Regions from separate parts of the Rhodoferax sp. RT4P68 genome, predicted to be linked through region 2. Evidence: predicted binding sites of a transcription regulator. Region 2 holds the regulator's gene; the other holds the start of a gene.
What was found. The regulator FNR, encoded in region 2, switches genes on or off when oxygen is low (the NO sensors DNR and NnrR bind a similar motif). The targets are predictions, from matches to a motif close to TTGATNNNNATCAA.
Positions count from the first base shown of each region.

Region 1: the regulator FNR is predicted to act here: its motif matches at 3,010-3,023, upstream of cyoA (ubiquinol oxidase subunit II).

Region 1 is NZ_JBWMBB010000017.1:31,679-38,775, forward strand. It holds gene AC099J_RS27840 (diguanylate cyclase domain-containing protein) at 1-34, shown strand, start outside; gene AC099J_RS27845 (YkvA family protein) at 122-427, shown strand; gene AC099J_RS27850 (pirin family protein) at 467-1,339, opposite strand; gene AC099J_RS27855 (MFS transporter) at 1,606-2,937, opposite strand; gene cyoA (ubiquinol oxidase subunit II) at 3,126-4,124, shown strand; gene cyoB (cytochrome o ubiquinol oxidase subunit I) at 4,131-6,137, shown strand; gene cyoC (cytochrome o ubiquinol oxidase subunit III) at 6,130-6,813, shown strand; gene cyoD (cytochrome o ubiquinol oxidase subunit IV) at 6,872-7,097, shown strand, end outside.
Region 2 is NZ_JBWMBB010000011.1:133,626-140,722, reverse strand. It holds gene AC099J_RS22360 (HD-GYP domain-containing protein) at 1-1,177, opposite strand, end outside; gene AC099J_RS22355 (sulfite exporter TauE/SafE family protein) at 1,458-2,171, opposite strand; gene hemN (oxygen-independent coproporphyrinogen III oxidase) at 2,261-3,685, opposite strand; gene fnr (fumarate/nitrate reduction transcriptional regulator Fnr) at 3,797-4,516, shown strand; gene AC099J_RS22340 (hypothetical protein) at 4,585-4,821, opposite strand; gene AC099J_RS22335 (nitrogen fixation protein FixH) at 4,826-5,074, opposite strand; gene ccoG (cytochrome c oxidase accessory protein CcoG) at 5,093-6,526, opposite strand; gene ccoP (cytochrome-c oxidase, cbb3-type subunit III) at 6,543-7,097, opposite strand, start outside.

The DNA.
Region 1 (7,097 bases), on a different contig from region 2:
CGCCGCCAAGCGGGCTGGCAGCGCCCAGCGCTAGGACCGTTACATCTGCACCGCTTGCAGGCCGGGCCGGTGGCCCCATGTCCGCTGTTCAGGGCTGCATGGCCCGCATGAGGAAACGCCGATGTGGAAACGCCTGTCCCTGCTGTGGACCCTGGTCCGTGGTGACCTGCTCAAACTGTGGTGGGCGCTGCGCGACCCGCGCGCCCCCGGCTGGTTGAAGGCCGCCACCGCCGGCCTGGTGCTCTACCTGATCTCGCCGATCGATCTGCTGCCCGACGCCATCCCCTTCCTGGGCGTGATGGACGACGTGGTGCTGCTGCCCCTGGCGATCCGCTGGCTGCTGGGCAAACTGCCAGAGGGCCTGCGCGCGGATCTGCAGGCGCGTGCCGCGCAGCACGGGGACAGCATGTCCGGCCGGGCAGGCTGACCAGGCGCTGCCCGGCGCCCGCGCCGCGCCAGCAGACGGTCAACCCGCTTGCGGCATGCGGCCGAAACGCCCGCCGTTGAAATCGGCAATGGCCTGGTGGATCTCGGCCTCGGTGTTCATGACGAACGGGCCATAGCCGACCACCGGCTCTTCGATCGGCTCGCCTGCGAGCCACAGCACGGTGGCCTCGTGCTCGGCCTCGATGTTCACGCCCTCGCCCTCACGCGCCAGATGCACCAGCTGACCGGCGCGCGCCGCCTCGCCGCCGTTGACCCGCACAGTGCCATGCAGCACCACCAGCGCCAGCGTATGGCCGGGCTGCGCCGTGAAGCGGCCCGTGCCACCGGCGGCCAGGCGCACATCCCAGACATCGATCGGCGTGAAGGTACGCGCCGGGCCGTGCGCGCCACCGAAGCTGCCGGCGATCACGCGCACGCGGCCCGCGCCATCGGGCAAGTCGACCGACGGAATCTGCGTGTCCAGCAAAGTCTGGTAGCCGGCCGGCGCCAGCTTGTCCTTGGCCGGCAGGTTGACCCACAGCTGCACCATCTCGAGCGTGCCGCCGCGTTGCGTGAACGCGGGCGAATGAAACTCTTCGTGCACGATGCCGCCCGCCGCCGTCATCCACTGCACATCGCCCGGGCCGATCAACCCGCCTGCGCCGGTGGAATCGCGGTGCGCCAGCTCGCCCTGGTAGACGATGGTCACGGTCTCGAAGCCGCGGTGCGGATGCGCGCCGACGCCACGCGGCCGCGGCGCCGGGTCGAACTGGGAGGGCGCGGCATGGTCCAGCAGCAGAAAGGGGCTCAGCTCGCGCCCCAGGCCGTCGTAACCGAACAGCGAGCGGACGGGAAACCCGTCACCCACCCAATGCGGGCGCGGTGCGCTGTGGATGCCCAGGGTCTTCTTCATCGTTGTTTCTCCTCATGCGGCCGCAGCGATGGCTGCAGCACAGATTGTGAAGATGAGGGCGCCGGCAGGTTTGCACAGGTGCCGCCGGCCGGCCAGACCGTTCCATGCGTGGAACGAACCCTCACGCGCTGAAGAAGCTGGCGGCGTGTGCGAGAGTGCCAGTGGCACACAGCATCGATGCCATCGACGTGACATCCAAAGCCTGAAGCAAAAAGCCTCGCCGTCTTGCGACGGCGAGGCCTTGTCGGGCGCTTGTCGGCAAGCCGTCAGTCGCGCGATTCCAACGCCCGGTTCAGGCCCAGTGCGCCCAGCGTGCACACGGCACCGGACAGCAGGTACACGCTGACATAGCCCAGCCCGAAATTGGCCGACAGGCCCAGCGCCACCAGCGGCGCGAACGCAGCGCCGAACAGCCAGGCGACGTCGGCCGTCAACGCTGCGCCGGTGTAGCGGTAGCGCGGAGCGAAGTTCGCCGTGACAGTGCCCGACGACTGGCCATAGGACAGGCCGAGCAAGATGAAGCCGATCAGGATGAACACGTCCTGCCCCAGCGTGCCGCCGTCCAGCAGCGTCGGCGCGAAGCCGCTGAACACGGCGATCAACGCTGCCAGATGGCCCAGCGTGCGGCGCCGGCCGAAGCGGTCGGCCAGCCAGCCGGAGGCCACGATGCCGCCGGCGCACAGGAAGCCGCCCAGCACCTGGATCATCAGAAAGCCGACGATGGACTGCTCGGTGTAGAGCTGGATCCACGACAACGGAAACACCGTGACCAGGTGAAACAGTGCGTAACTTGCTAGCGCCGCAAATGCACCAATGAAGATGTTGCCGCCCTGCGTGCGCACCAGTTCGGCGGCGGACACCGGCTCCAATTCGCGCTGGTTCAACTGCTCTTCGTACTCTTCGGCCACGACCAGCCGCAGACGCGCAAACAGCGCCACCACGTTGATGGCGAAGGCCACGAAGAACGGGTAGCGCCAGCCCCAGGACAGGAAGTCGGCCAGCGACAAACTGGCGTACAGATAGGCAAACAAACCGCTGGCCAAGATGAAGCCGACCGGCGCGCCCAGCTGGCCCAGCATGGCATACCACCCGCGGCGACCTCTGGGTGCATTGAGTGCCAGCAGAGACGGCAGGCCGTCCCACGAACCGCCGAGTGCCAGCCCCTGGCCAATGCGGAACGCCGCCAGCAGCCACACCGACGCCACACCCAGGCTGGCGGTGCTGGGCAGGAAGGCGATGCCGGCCGTCGAGCTGCCCAACAGAAACAGCGCGATGGTCAGCTTGGTCGCGCGGCCCCAACGGCGCTGCACCGCCATCGACAACACGGTGCCGATGGGCCGCGCGATGAAGGCCAGCGAGAAGATCGCGAAAGCCCACAGCGTGCCGTCCAGACGCGCCATGTCCGGGAAGAAAACCGGCGGGAACACCAGCACCGAAGCGATGCCGTAGACGAAGAAATCGAAGTACTCCGACGTGCGGCCGATGACCACGCCGACGGCGATGTCGCCAGGGTCGACGTGGTGTTCCGACTCGGGGTAACGTGGTGCGGGGCTCTCGATCACGGGAGCGGTATGAGTCGCTTGGCTGATGCTGGACATCGAACGTTCTCCAGACGGCACTTGGCCGGACGTCTTCAATAGACTGCGTATCTTCTCATGGGCTCGAGCGCCTTGATATAGGACAAAACGTCCTATGGCGCTCGGTACGGCGCGGCGATACATTTGCCCTTCCCATCGCAACCCGGGGTTACCCGCGTGCGGTCTTTGATAACCCTGTACTGCTCAGCATGCGCCTCAAGAATCTACTCAGAGGACCGCTTCTGCTCGCCTTCACCGGTCTTCTGACCGGTTGCAGCAAACTGGTCGTGCTCAACCCCGCCGGCGACATCGCGGCCCAGCAAGGCCAGTTGGTCGTCATCGCCACGGTGCTGATGCTGGTGATCATCATCCCGGTGATCGTCCTCATCTTTCTGTTCGCCTGGCGCTACCGCCAGGATGGCCAGCACACCCTGACCGAGTACGACCCCGACTGGCACCACTCCACCAAGCTGGAGCTGGTGATCTGGGCGGCGCCGCTGGTGATCGTGATCGCACTGGGCGCTGTCACCTGGATCAGCACGCACCAGCTCGACCCGTACCGCCCGCTGGACCGCATCGCGCCTGGCCAGCCGGTCGTCGAGGGCATCAAGCCGCTTGAAGTGCAGGTGGTGTCGATGGACTGGAAGTGGCTGTTCCTGATGCCCGAGCTGGGCATCGCCACCGTCAACGAACTGGCCGCGCCGGTGGACCGGCCGATCCGCTTCAAGCTCACGTCCAGCAGCACGATGAACGCGTTCTACATTCCCGATCTGGCCGGCATGATCTACACCATGCCGGGCATGCAGACCGAGCTGAATGCCGTGATCAACAAGGTCGGCGTGTACAAGGGCTTGTCCACGCATTACAGCGGTGCCGGCTTCTCGGGCATGACCTTCAAGTTCCATGGCCTGAGCATCGAAGACTTCGACAAATGGGTCGCCCAGGCCAAGGCCGAGGGCAAGCCCCTGACCCGCGCCGTCTACCAGGAACTGGAGCGCCCGAGCGAGCGCAACCCCGTGGTGCGCTTCGCCTCGGTCGATGCCGATCTGTACGACCGTGTGTTGAACCTGTGCGTGGCCGATGGCAAGCCCTGCATGCACGAGACCATGGCCAAGGACGCCGCCCGCAACCGTGCCCACGCCAGCGATCGCGCCCTGACCGCCGCCGCTGAGCAGTCGATCTGCACGCCCGAGACCATCATCGAGTGACCCGTCATGTCTGTTGAAAATACTTCCGTGCCTGCCCACTGGCTGCTGGGGCGCGTCACCTGGGATTCGATCCCGATGACGCACGACCCCATCATTCTGGTGACCTTCATCATGGTCGCGCTGGGCGGCCTGGCCACGCTCGCCGTGCTGACCAAGTTCCGCCTGTGGGGCCCGCTGTGGCGCGACTGGTTCTGCAGCATCGACCACAAGCGCATCGGCATCATGTACATGGTGCTGGGCGTCGTGATGCTGCTGCGCGGCTTTGCCGACGCGGTGATGATGCGGCTGCAGCAAGCCATCGCCTTCGGCGACAACATGGGCTATTTGCCGCCGCACCACTACGACCAGATCTTCACGGCGCACGGCGTGATCATGATCTTCTTCGTCGCCATGCCGCTGGTCACCGGGCTCATGAACTACCTGGTGCCGCTTCAGATCGGCGCGCGCGATGTGGCCTTCCCGTTCCTGAACAACTTCAGCTTCTGGATGACCACCGCCGGCGCCATCCTGGTGATGATGTCGCTGTTCATCGGCGAGTTCTCCACCTCCGGTTGGCTGGCGCTGTCCAACCTGGGCAATCAGAACCCGGGTGTGGGGCTGGACTACTACATCTGGGCGCTGCAGATCGCGGGGGTGGGCACCACGCTGTCGGGCATCAACCTGCTGGTCACCATCGTCAAGATGCGCGCGCCCGGCATGGACCTCATGAAGATGCCGATCTTCACGTGGACCGCGCTGTGCACCAACGCGCTGATCGTGGCCTCGTTCCCCATCCTCACGGCGGCCCTGGTGCTGATGAGCCTGGACCGTTACGTCGGCACGAACTTCTTCACGAACGACCTGGGCGGCAACCCCATGCTGTACGTGAACCTGATCTGGATCTGGGGCCACCCGGAGGTCTACATCCTGATCCTGCCGGCCTTCGGCGTGTTCTCCGAAGTGGTGGCCACGTTCAGCCGCAAGCGCTTGTTCGGCTACACCTCGATGGTCTACGCCACGGTGTGTATCACCATCCTGTCGTACCTGGTGTGGCTGCACCACTTCTTCACCATGGGCTCGGGTGCCAGCGTGAACTCGTTCTTCGGCATCACGACGATGATCATCTCGATCCCGACCGGGGCGAAGATCTTCAACTGGCTGTTCACCATGTACCGCGGCCGCATCCGCTTCACGGTGCCGATGCTGTGGACGGTCGGCTTCATGGTCACCTTCGCCATCGGTGGCATGACGGGCGTGCTGCTGGCCGTGCCGCCAGCCGACTTCGTGCTGCACAACAGCCTGTTCCTGATTGCGCACTTCCACAACGTGATCATCGGCGGCGTGGTGTTCGCGATGTTCGCCGGCATCAACTACTGGTACCCCAAGGCCTTCGGCTACAAGCTCGACGAGTTCTGGGGCAAGTGCTCGTTCTGGTTCTGGCTGGTGGGCTTCTGGGTCGCGTTCGCGCCGCTGTACATCCTGGGGCTGATGGGCGTCACGCGGCGCGCCAACCACTTCGAAGACCAGTCCTTGCAGATCTGGTTCCAGATCGCGGCCCTCGGCGCCTTCCTGGTCGCCCTGGGCATCGGCTGCTTCCTGGTGCAACTGGTCGTGAGCTTCATGCGGCGCGAGGAACTGCTTGACCACACGGGCGACCCGTGGGACGCACGCACGCTGGAATGGGCCACCTCGTCGCCCCCGCCGCAGTACAACTTCGCCTTCACGCCGGTGGTGCATGACGTGGACGCCTGGTGGGACATGAAGAAGCACGGCTACCAGCGTCCGCTGCAGGGCTTCAAGGCCATCCACATGCCGCTGAACACCGCCTCCGGTGTCGTCATCTCGATGCTGTCGCTGGTCTGGGGCTTTGCGCTGATCTGGCACATGTGGCCGCTGGCCATCGGCTCGTTCGCGGCCATCGTGGTGGCCTCCATTGCGCACACGTTCAACTACAAGCGCGACTACTACATCCCGGCGAACGAAGTGACTTCGACCGAACACGCGCATACCCAACTGCTGGCACGCCATGTCTGAACTCGTCCACCCTGCCGGCCTGGCCGGCGCCCGCACCACCGGCGTGGCCGGTTCGCACCGTGCGCCGGCCGCACCTGCTGCGCCGGTCGTGCGCGTCTACCACCTGGAGCACGAACCGCATCCAGAGAACGGCACCGCGCTGGGCTTCTGGATGTACCTGATGAGCGACTGCCTCATCTTTGCCGCGCTGTTCGCCACCTACGGCGTGCTGGGCCGCAACTACGCCGGCGGCGCCGGTGGTGCCGAGCTGTTCGATCTGAAGCTGGTGGCCATCAACACAGCCTTCCTGCTGCTGTCTTCCATCACCTTCGGCTTTGCGATGTTGCAAAAGCAGCAGAACAAGGTAGGCGGCACGCTGGGCTGGCTGGCCGTGACAGGCCTATTCGGCCTGTGCTTCCTGGCCGTGGAGCTCTACGAGTTCTATCACCTGATCCACGTGGGCGCCACGCCGCAGAGCAGCGCCGCCATGTCGGCCTTCTTCACGCTGGTCGGCACCCACGGCCTGCACGTCACCTTCGGCAGCATCTGGCTGGTGGTGCTCATGGTGCAGATCAAGAAGCACGGCCTGATCCGCGAGAACAAGCGCCGGCTGATGTGCCTGTCGATGTTCTGGCACTTCCTGGACGTGGTCTGGATCGGCGTCTTCACCTTTGTCTACCTGATGGGAGTGCTGTGAGCACCGCCCGGCCGCCCGAAGGGGCTCGCATCGCAGGCCGCAAGGCCGGAGAGTATCTATGAGCACGCACGCAACGCACGACGCGCACGCTGGACACGGGCACGACGACCACCACGACGACCACCATGACGGCGCGCCGCACAGCACGATGCGCGAGTACGTGATCGGCTTTTTGCTGTCGGTCGTGCTGACGGCCATTCCGTTCTGGCTGGTCATGGCCGACGTCATCAGCAACCGCACCGTTGCCGTGCTGGTGCTGGGCGGTTTTGCTGTCGTGCAGATTC
Region 2 (7,097 bases):
GGATGCCCAGCTCCGGCACGGCCTCCAGATCGACGATCAACGCGTCTTCGCGTGGCACGGCCGCATCGTGCACGACCACGCGCGGCTTGAGCGGCCGGGCGGGGTTGACCGACACCACCAGCGCGTAACGGTCGTTGACCAGTTGCACCACCGAGCCCGGCGGGTACACCCCCATCATGCGGATGAAGGCGCCGAGCGCCGCAGTGTCGAAGCGCGTGCGCTGGTTGGCGAACATCAGCGACAGGGCCTCGTGCGGGGTCATCGCATGCACCAGCCGGCCCGGGTTGCACAGGTTGTCGTAAGCATTCACCAGCGCCAGCACCTTGCCCCCGATGCTCATGTGGTCGCCGGACAGCGCACCCGGGAAGCCGCTGCCGTCCACCATTTCGTGGTGCTCGGCCATGGCCTGGATGGCCCGCTGCGGCACGCCCATGCGCTTGGCCAGCTTGACGCTCTCGCCCACGTGCTCACCGTAGATCTGCATCTCGCCGGCCGTGAAGGCCGGGTCCGCCCAACGCAGACGCTCGGGCAACTGGGACTTGCCCAGGTCGTGCAACAGCGCCGCCAGCGCCAGGTCTGCCAGCTCTTGCGCCGGCATGCCCAGCGCCTTGCCCAGCAGCAGCGAGATGACCATGACATTGACCGGATGCGTCGCGCTGCGTTCGCCGGGCGCCTCGGACAGCAGCCGGATGGCGGCCTCGCCGTCCATCAGCACCTCGGCCACGCAGCTGGCCACCAACACCTCGCACCGCTCACGCACCTCCACGGGCTTGAGGGCCGCCTCGGCCACCACACCCTGGTAGGTGTGCACCACCTCACCGAATCGGCGTTCGCATTGCGCAAGGCTGTTCTCCTGCGCCTCCAGCCGCTGGCGGTGTTGGGCGAACAGGGCTTCTGCTTCCATCTGGAGGCGTTCGCTGGCCGTGTGGACCGTCACGCCGGCCGGCTGGTTGCCGCGGATCTCGGGCTGGTCAAAGGGCTCGGCCGGGTCGCTCTTGTTCGGGAAGTAGCGCACCTGGGTCAGGCCCAGGCCGCGGATGGTGCGGATCTGGTCGTCCGAGGAGATCTTGAAGCTGCCCTTCGGAAAGGGGTGGTCCATCCACCCCAGATCCAGTTGCACGAAGAGCCCGCGCCGCAGCTGACCGACATCGATCATGCGCGACGAAATGTCATCCATGGGTGGCTGAGGGGGCTTTTTGCATGCAAATATTATGTCGCGCTTGTTTGACACTCGGTAACAACTGCTGCAAGTGCGCGACACTAATCGTTCAATTCGCGCACAAACGAACCCTGAACGAGGCGCGGTGGCGCCCGATGCCGGGCAGCGCATGTGCACAGTGCAACCTGCCGACACGCGGAACAGGCGCCGTCGTTTGGCGCAAACCCACGCGCCTGACGGCCACCCTGGCAGCGATCCGGCAGGCCCAGCCCGACCGCCCGACGGGGGCACCCCGCCCTCAACCTGGCAGGCACCAGGGCGCCTGGTCATGCACCAGCCCGCGCCACAGCGCCCAGGCAGAGCTGGCCGCCAGCGCCAGACCAGCCGCGCGCGTGCCCCAGGCAGCACCGGTGTCGATGCGTGCCACAGATGCAGCGGGGCCACCGGCCGCAGTCCACGCCGGCAGCCGCTGCAGCAACCAGGGCGCGGCCCACAGCGACAGCGCAGACCCACCTGCAAAGCCGAGCATGGCGCTGGCGCCGGCCGCGGGGTGGCCGGTCAGCGCAGCGGTCATCAGCGCCGCCTGCAGCAGCCCGCATGGCATCAGTGCCCAGGCCATCCCCAGCCACAAAGGGCCGGCGCGCGCCGGCAGCCGCGCGCGGGCGCGCTGCCACAGTGCCTTGCCGTGACGCTCCAGCCAGGCCGGCTGGCGGCCGCGCACCAGCAGCACCACACCCAGCGCCAAGGCCGCCAGATGCATGAACGACCAGGCCGGCCGCAGCGCCACACTGGCACCGCCCAACCAGCCCAGGCCCTGCAGCGACCAGGCCGCCAGCGCACCCATGGCCGCGTAGCCGGCCGCCCGCCCGAAGTGAAACAGCACCAGCGCCCGCTGCCCGCCCGCTGCGCCGCCACGGCCGATGCCGGCGCAGGCTGCGCCACACATCAGTGCGCAATGCGGCCCACCGGCCAGGCCCATCAACAGTGCGGTCGTGCCGAGTTCGACGGCCATGTCAGTGGCGCCCGGCCGCCCGAAGCCGCTGGCGCGTCCCCTCGGAGGGCAGCGATACGCGAAGCGGTAAACGTGGGGGCAGTGTCATTTCAGAGGATGCGAGAGAACGTCGCCCGCTTGCGATCGGCCGCCTGGTAGGCGTCGAAGACCATGGCCACCGCACGCACCAGCAGCCAGCCCTTGGCCGTCACGCGCAGGCCGCCGCCCGGCCCGGCGTCGATCTGCACCAGCCCGTCCGTTTCGAACGGGCGCAGGGCCTCCAGCTCGGCCGCAAAGGTCTGGCGGAAGTCGATCAGCCAGGCCAGCTCGATCGACTCGAACTGCAGCTCGCCCTGGCACATCAGCGCCATGATCACGCTGCGGCGCAGCAGGTCGTCGCGCGACAGCGCCAGCCCGCGCTCGATCGGCAGCCGGCCCTGGTCCAGCAGGTCGCCATACACCTCCAGTGACTTGGCGTTCTGCGCGTAGTTGGCACCGAACTTGCCGATCGCCGAGACGCCCAGGGCCACCAGATCGCAATCGGGCTGCGTGCTGTAGCCCTGGAAGTTGCGGTGCAGCCGGCCCTGGCGCCGGGCCACGGCCAGGCTGTCGGTGGGCAGCGCGAAATGGTCCATGCCCACGTGCACGTAACCGGCCTCCTGGAACGTCGCCAATGCCGCCGCCAGCATGTCCACGCGCGCCGGGCCGTCAGGCAGTTCCGCAGCGTGAATGCGCCGCTGGGGCTTGAAGCGCTCGGGCAGGTGGGCATAGCCATACAGCGCGATGCGCTCGGGCCGCAACGTGACCACCTGCGCCAGCGTGCGTGCGAACGAATCGGGCGTCTGCAGCGGCAGGCCGTAGATCAAGTCCAGATTCATCGATTCGAAGCCGACCTCGCGCGCGGCTTGCACCAGGGCGGCCACTTGTTCCCAGGGCTGCACGCGGTGCACGGCTTTTTGCACGGCCGGGTCGAAATCCTGCACGCCGAAGCTCAGGCGGTTGAAACCCAGCGCCGCCAGCGCCTGCAGGCGGCCGGCATCCACGGTACGCGGGTCGACCTCGATGGCACATTCGGCGCCCGGGGCCAGCGTGAACTGGGACCGCAGCATCGCCATCAGCCGGGCCAGCTCGTGGTCGCTCAGAAACGTCGGGCTGCCACCGCCCAGGTGCAGCTGCGACACCGCCTGCCCAGACCCCAGCGCCTGCACGTACAGGCCGATCTCGCGCTCCAGATGGTCCAGGTAGCGGGTGGCGCGCGTGTGGTGCCGTGTGATGGTCTTGTTGCAGGCGCAGTAGTAGCACAGCGATTCGCAGAACGGAATGTGCACATACAGCGACAGCGGCAGCACACGCCCAGCCGCGCCGACGCGGCGCTGACGCATCGCCTGCAACCAGTCGTCGGCATCGAAAGCCTCGACAAACCGGTCCGCCGTCGGATAAGAGGTGTAACGTGGCCCCGGCTTGTCGAGGCGGCGCAACACATCCAGGGGCACGGGGGCAGTCGCTTGCGCGGCCAGTAGCTGCGGTGGGTTCATGGTCACTCCAGAGGCGCACTGTGACGCCGCTCGTGTATCGTGTCCTTGACCCACATCAAGTCCTATCGCAGTGGTTTTGCGACAATTTGCGCCACGTCATGAAAGGACGCCATGAACCCGCACACGATCAAAGTCGCCTGTTCCAACTGCAACCTGCGTGAGCTTTGCATGCCCATGCTGCTGAACCCGGAGGAACTGCAACGGATCGACGAGGTTGTGGCCACACGGCGCCCCGTCAAACGCGGAACCACCCTGTTCCGCAGTGGCGACAAATTCACCTCGCTCTATGCCATCCGTACCGGGTTTTTCAAGACCACGGTGGCCACCGACGATGGCCGCGAACAGGTCACCGGTTTCCAGATGGCTGGCGAAGTGATCGGGCTGGACGGCATCGTCAACGACCAGCACAACTGCGACGCCGTGGCACTGGAAGACGCCGAAGTGTGCGTCATGCCCTTCGACCGGCTCGAAGAGCTGTCACGGGAAGTCAATGCTTTGCAGCACCACGTGCACAAGATCATGAGCCGCGAGATCGTGCGCGAGCATGGCGTGATGCTGCTGCTGGGCAGCATGCGCGCCGAAGAGCGCGTTGCCGCCTTCCTGTTGAACCTGGTCAAGCGTCTGCACGCGCGTGGCTTCTCTCGCAGCGAGCTGGTGCTGCGCATGACGCGCGAGGAGATCGGTAGCTATTTGGGGCTGAAGCTGGAGACGGTCAGCCGCACCTTCTCCAAGTTCGCGGAAGACGGCATCGTCGAAGTCAAGCAGCGCCACCTGCGCATCCTGGATTCCGACGCGCTGCAGCGCATCGTCAACCCGCTGGTCTGCCACTGAACGGCCTGCGGCCCAGGCGGCGGCCGGCGCAACACGGCCCGGCGGGGTGTCGACGGCGCGAGCGCCGTCTAACGCTGCGCGCCCCGCTCCGGCGTCGCCAGCAGCAGCGTCAACGCGCTGCAGCCGATCGCCACCGCCCAGAAGCTGAAGAAGCTGGCCGCATAGACCGCCATCGGCGACCAGTTCAGTTCGCGGCCCAGCCAGTGCAGGTCATGCGGGTCGACCAAGGCGAACACCAGCATTTCCAGCACGCCGGCCGCCAGGAAGGCCGGCCAGCCGATCCACATCACGCGTCGCATCCACATGGTGTCAGCGCGCCGGGGCCACACCTGTGGCGGCGTGGTTGCGCCCGACCAGGGCCGGCTGCAGCGCAATGGGCTGGTTCTGTGCCCGCACCGCAGGGTGGCTGCTGCGGACGACCGGGTCGGCACCACGGAACGCGATGACGGCCGTGGCGACGCCGGCGATCACCACCGCCAGCGGGCCGGCGATCACCATCCAGACCATGCCGTAGCGCCACCAGGGGCGCACGCTTGGAGTTGCTTGGGGGTTGGGCATGGAGATCACCTCTGGCATTCAACGCGGAACAAGGAACACAGACTTTTCGCGCAGCTGGCCGTCGCCATCCAGCATGCGTACCTCGAAATGGATGGGGTGCGAACCGACGGCCGTGCCGCCCTGTTGCGGATACGGCAACTGCAGCCGCACCGGCACCCAACGCGACTGCGTGGCATCGACCTCGACCACGGCCTCGGAGGCCACCGTCAGCCCGGCCAGGCCACTGGCCGTGATCTGGAAGCGCTGGTGCGATTCCGTCGCGTTCATGATCTGCAGACGGTAAACGTTCTCGATGCCGCCGGCCACGATGCGTGCCATGGCGCCCCGGTCACGCACGATGTCGACCTTGAACGGCGTACGCATCAGCAGGCTGGTCAGCAGCGCCACGCTGATCACGACGAGCAGCGTGGAGTAGATCAGCACGCGCGGACGCATCACACGGCGCCAGATCTGCGCGCGGCTCCAGCCCTGCGCCAGCCCCTGCTGCGTGGTGAAGCGCACCAGCCCGCGCGCGTCGCCCATCTTGTCCATCACCCCGTCGCAGACGTCGGCGCAGGCGCCGCAGCCGATGCACTCGTACTGCAGGCCCTTGCGGATGTCGATGCCGGTCGGGCAGACCTGCACGCACAGCGTGCAATCGATGCACGAACCCAGGCCACGCGCGGCCGGGTCGGTGTTGCGCGGGCGTGCCCCGCGTGGATCGCCGCGCGCGGTGTCGTAGCTGACGATCAACGTGTCCTTGTCGAACATCGCGCTCTGAAAGCGCGCGTAGGGGCACATGTACTTGCAGACCTGCTCGCGCAGGAAGCCGGCGTTGCCATACGTGGCCAGCCCGTAGAAGAACACCCAGAACGCCTGCCACGGGCCGATCTGCGTAGTGAAGAAGGCCATGGCCAGTTCGCGCACCGGTGTGAAGTAGCCGACGAAGGTGAAGCCTGTCCACAGCCCGACCATCAGCCAAACGATGTGTTTGAACCACTTCTTGACGAACTTTTCCATCGTCATGGCCGAGGCTTCCAGCTTGATGCGGGCGCCGCGGTCGCCTTCGATCTTGCGCTCGATCCACAGGAACATTTCGGTGTAGACCGTCTGTGGGCACGTGAAGCCGCACCACAGCCGCCCGGCCACCGCCGTGAACAGGAACAGCGACAGCGCCGAGATCACCAGCAGGCCGGACAGGTAGATGAAGTCCTGCGGGTACAGCACCAGGCCGAAGATGTAGAAGCGCCGCGCCTCCAGGTCGAACAGCACGGCCTGGCGCTGGCCCCACTGCAGCCACGGCATGCCGTAGAACACCAGTTGTGTGAGCCACACCATGCCCCAGCGCCAGTTGGTGAACAGGCCGCTGACCGTGCGCGGGTGGATGGTCTGGTGCGCCTCGAACAGAGAGACGAGCTCACCCTCGCCCGATGTCTTGCCGGGCTGGATCGGGATCACCTTGCGGCTTGCCATGGGGGTTACCGCTGCATCACTTGTTGCTGAGGCCGTAGACGTACCCCGCCAGCACGCGGATCTGCGCCTCGCCCAGCTTGCCAGTCTGGCTGGGCATCTGGTTGGTCTTGCCGTTGTTGATGATGGCCACGATGGCATCTTCGCCCCAGCCGTGCAGCCAGATGTTGTCGGTCAGGTTGGGGGCGCCCAGCAGCGGGTTGCCCTTGCCGTTGCTGCCGTGGCAGGCTGCACAGGCGGTGAACTTGGATTTGCCCAGCGCAGCGCGCACCGAATCGTGGGCGCCGCCGGACAGGCTCAACACGTAATGCGCCACGTTCTTGACGTCGGTCGGCGAGCCCACGGCTGCAGCCATCGGCGGCATCACGCCCATGCGGCCTTTGGTGATGGATTCCAGGATCTGCTCCGGCGCACCGCCGAACAGCCAGTCGCCGTCCGACAGATTGGGAAAGCTCTTGCTGCCACGTGCATCCGAGCCGTGGCACTGCGCGCAGTTGTTCATGAACAGCCGCTCGCCAATGGCCATGGCCTGGGCGTCCTTGGCGATCTCGGGCACCCCCATGGCGGCGAAGCG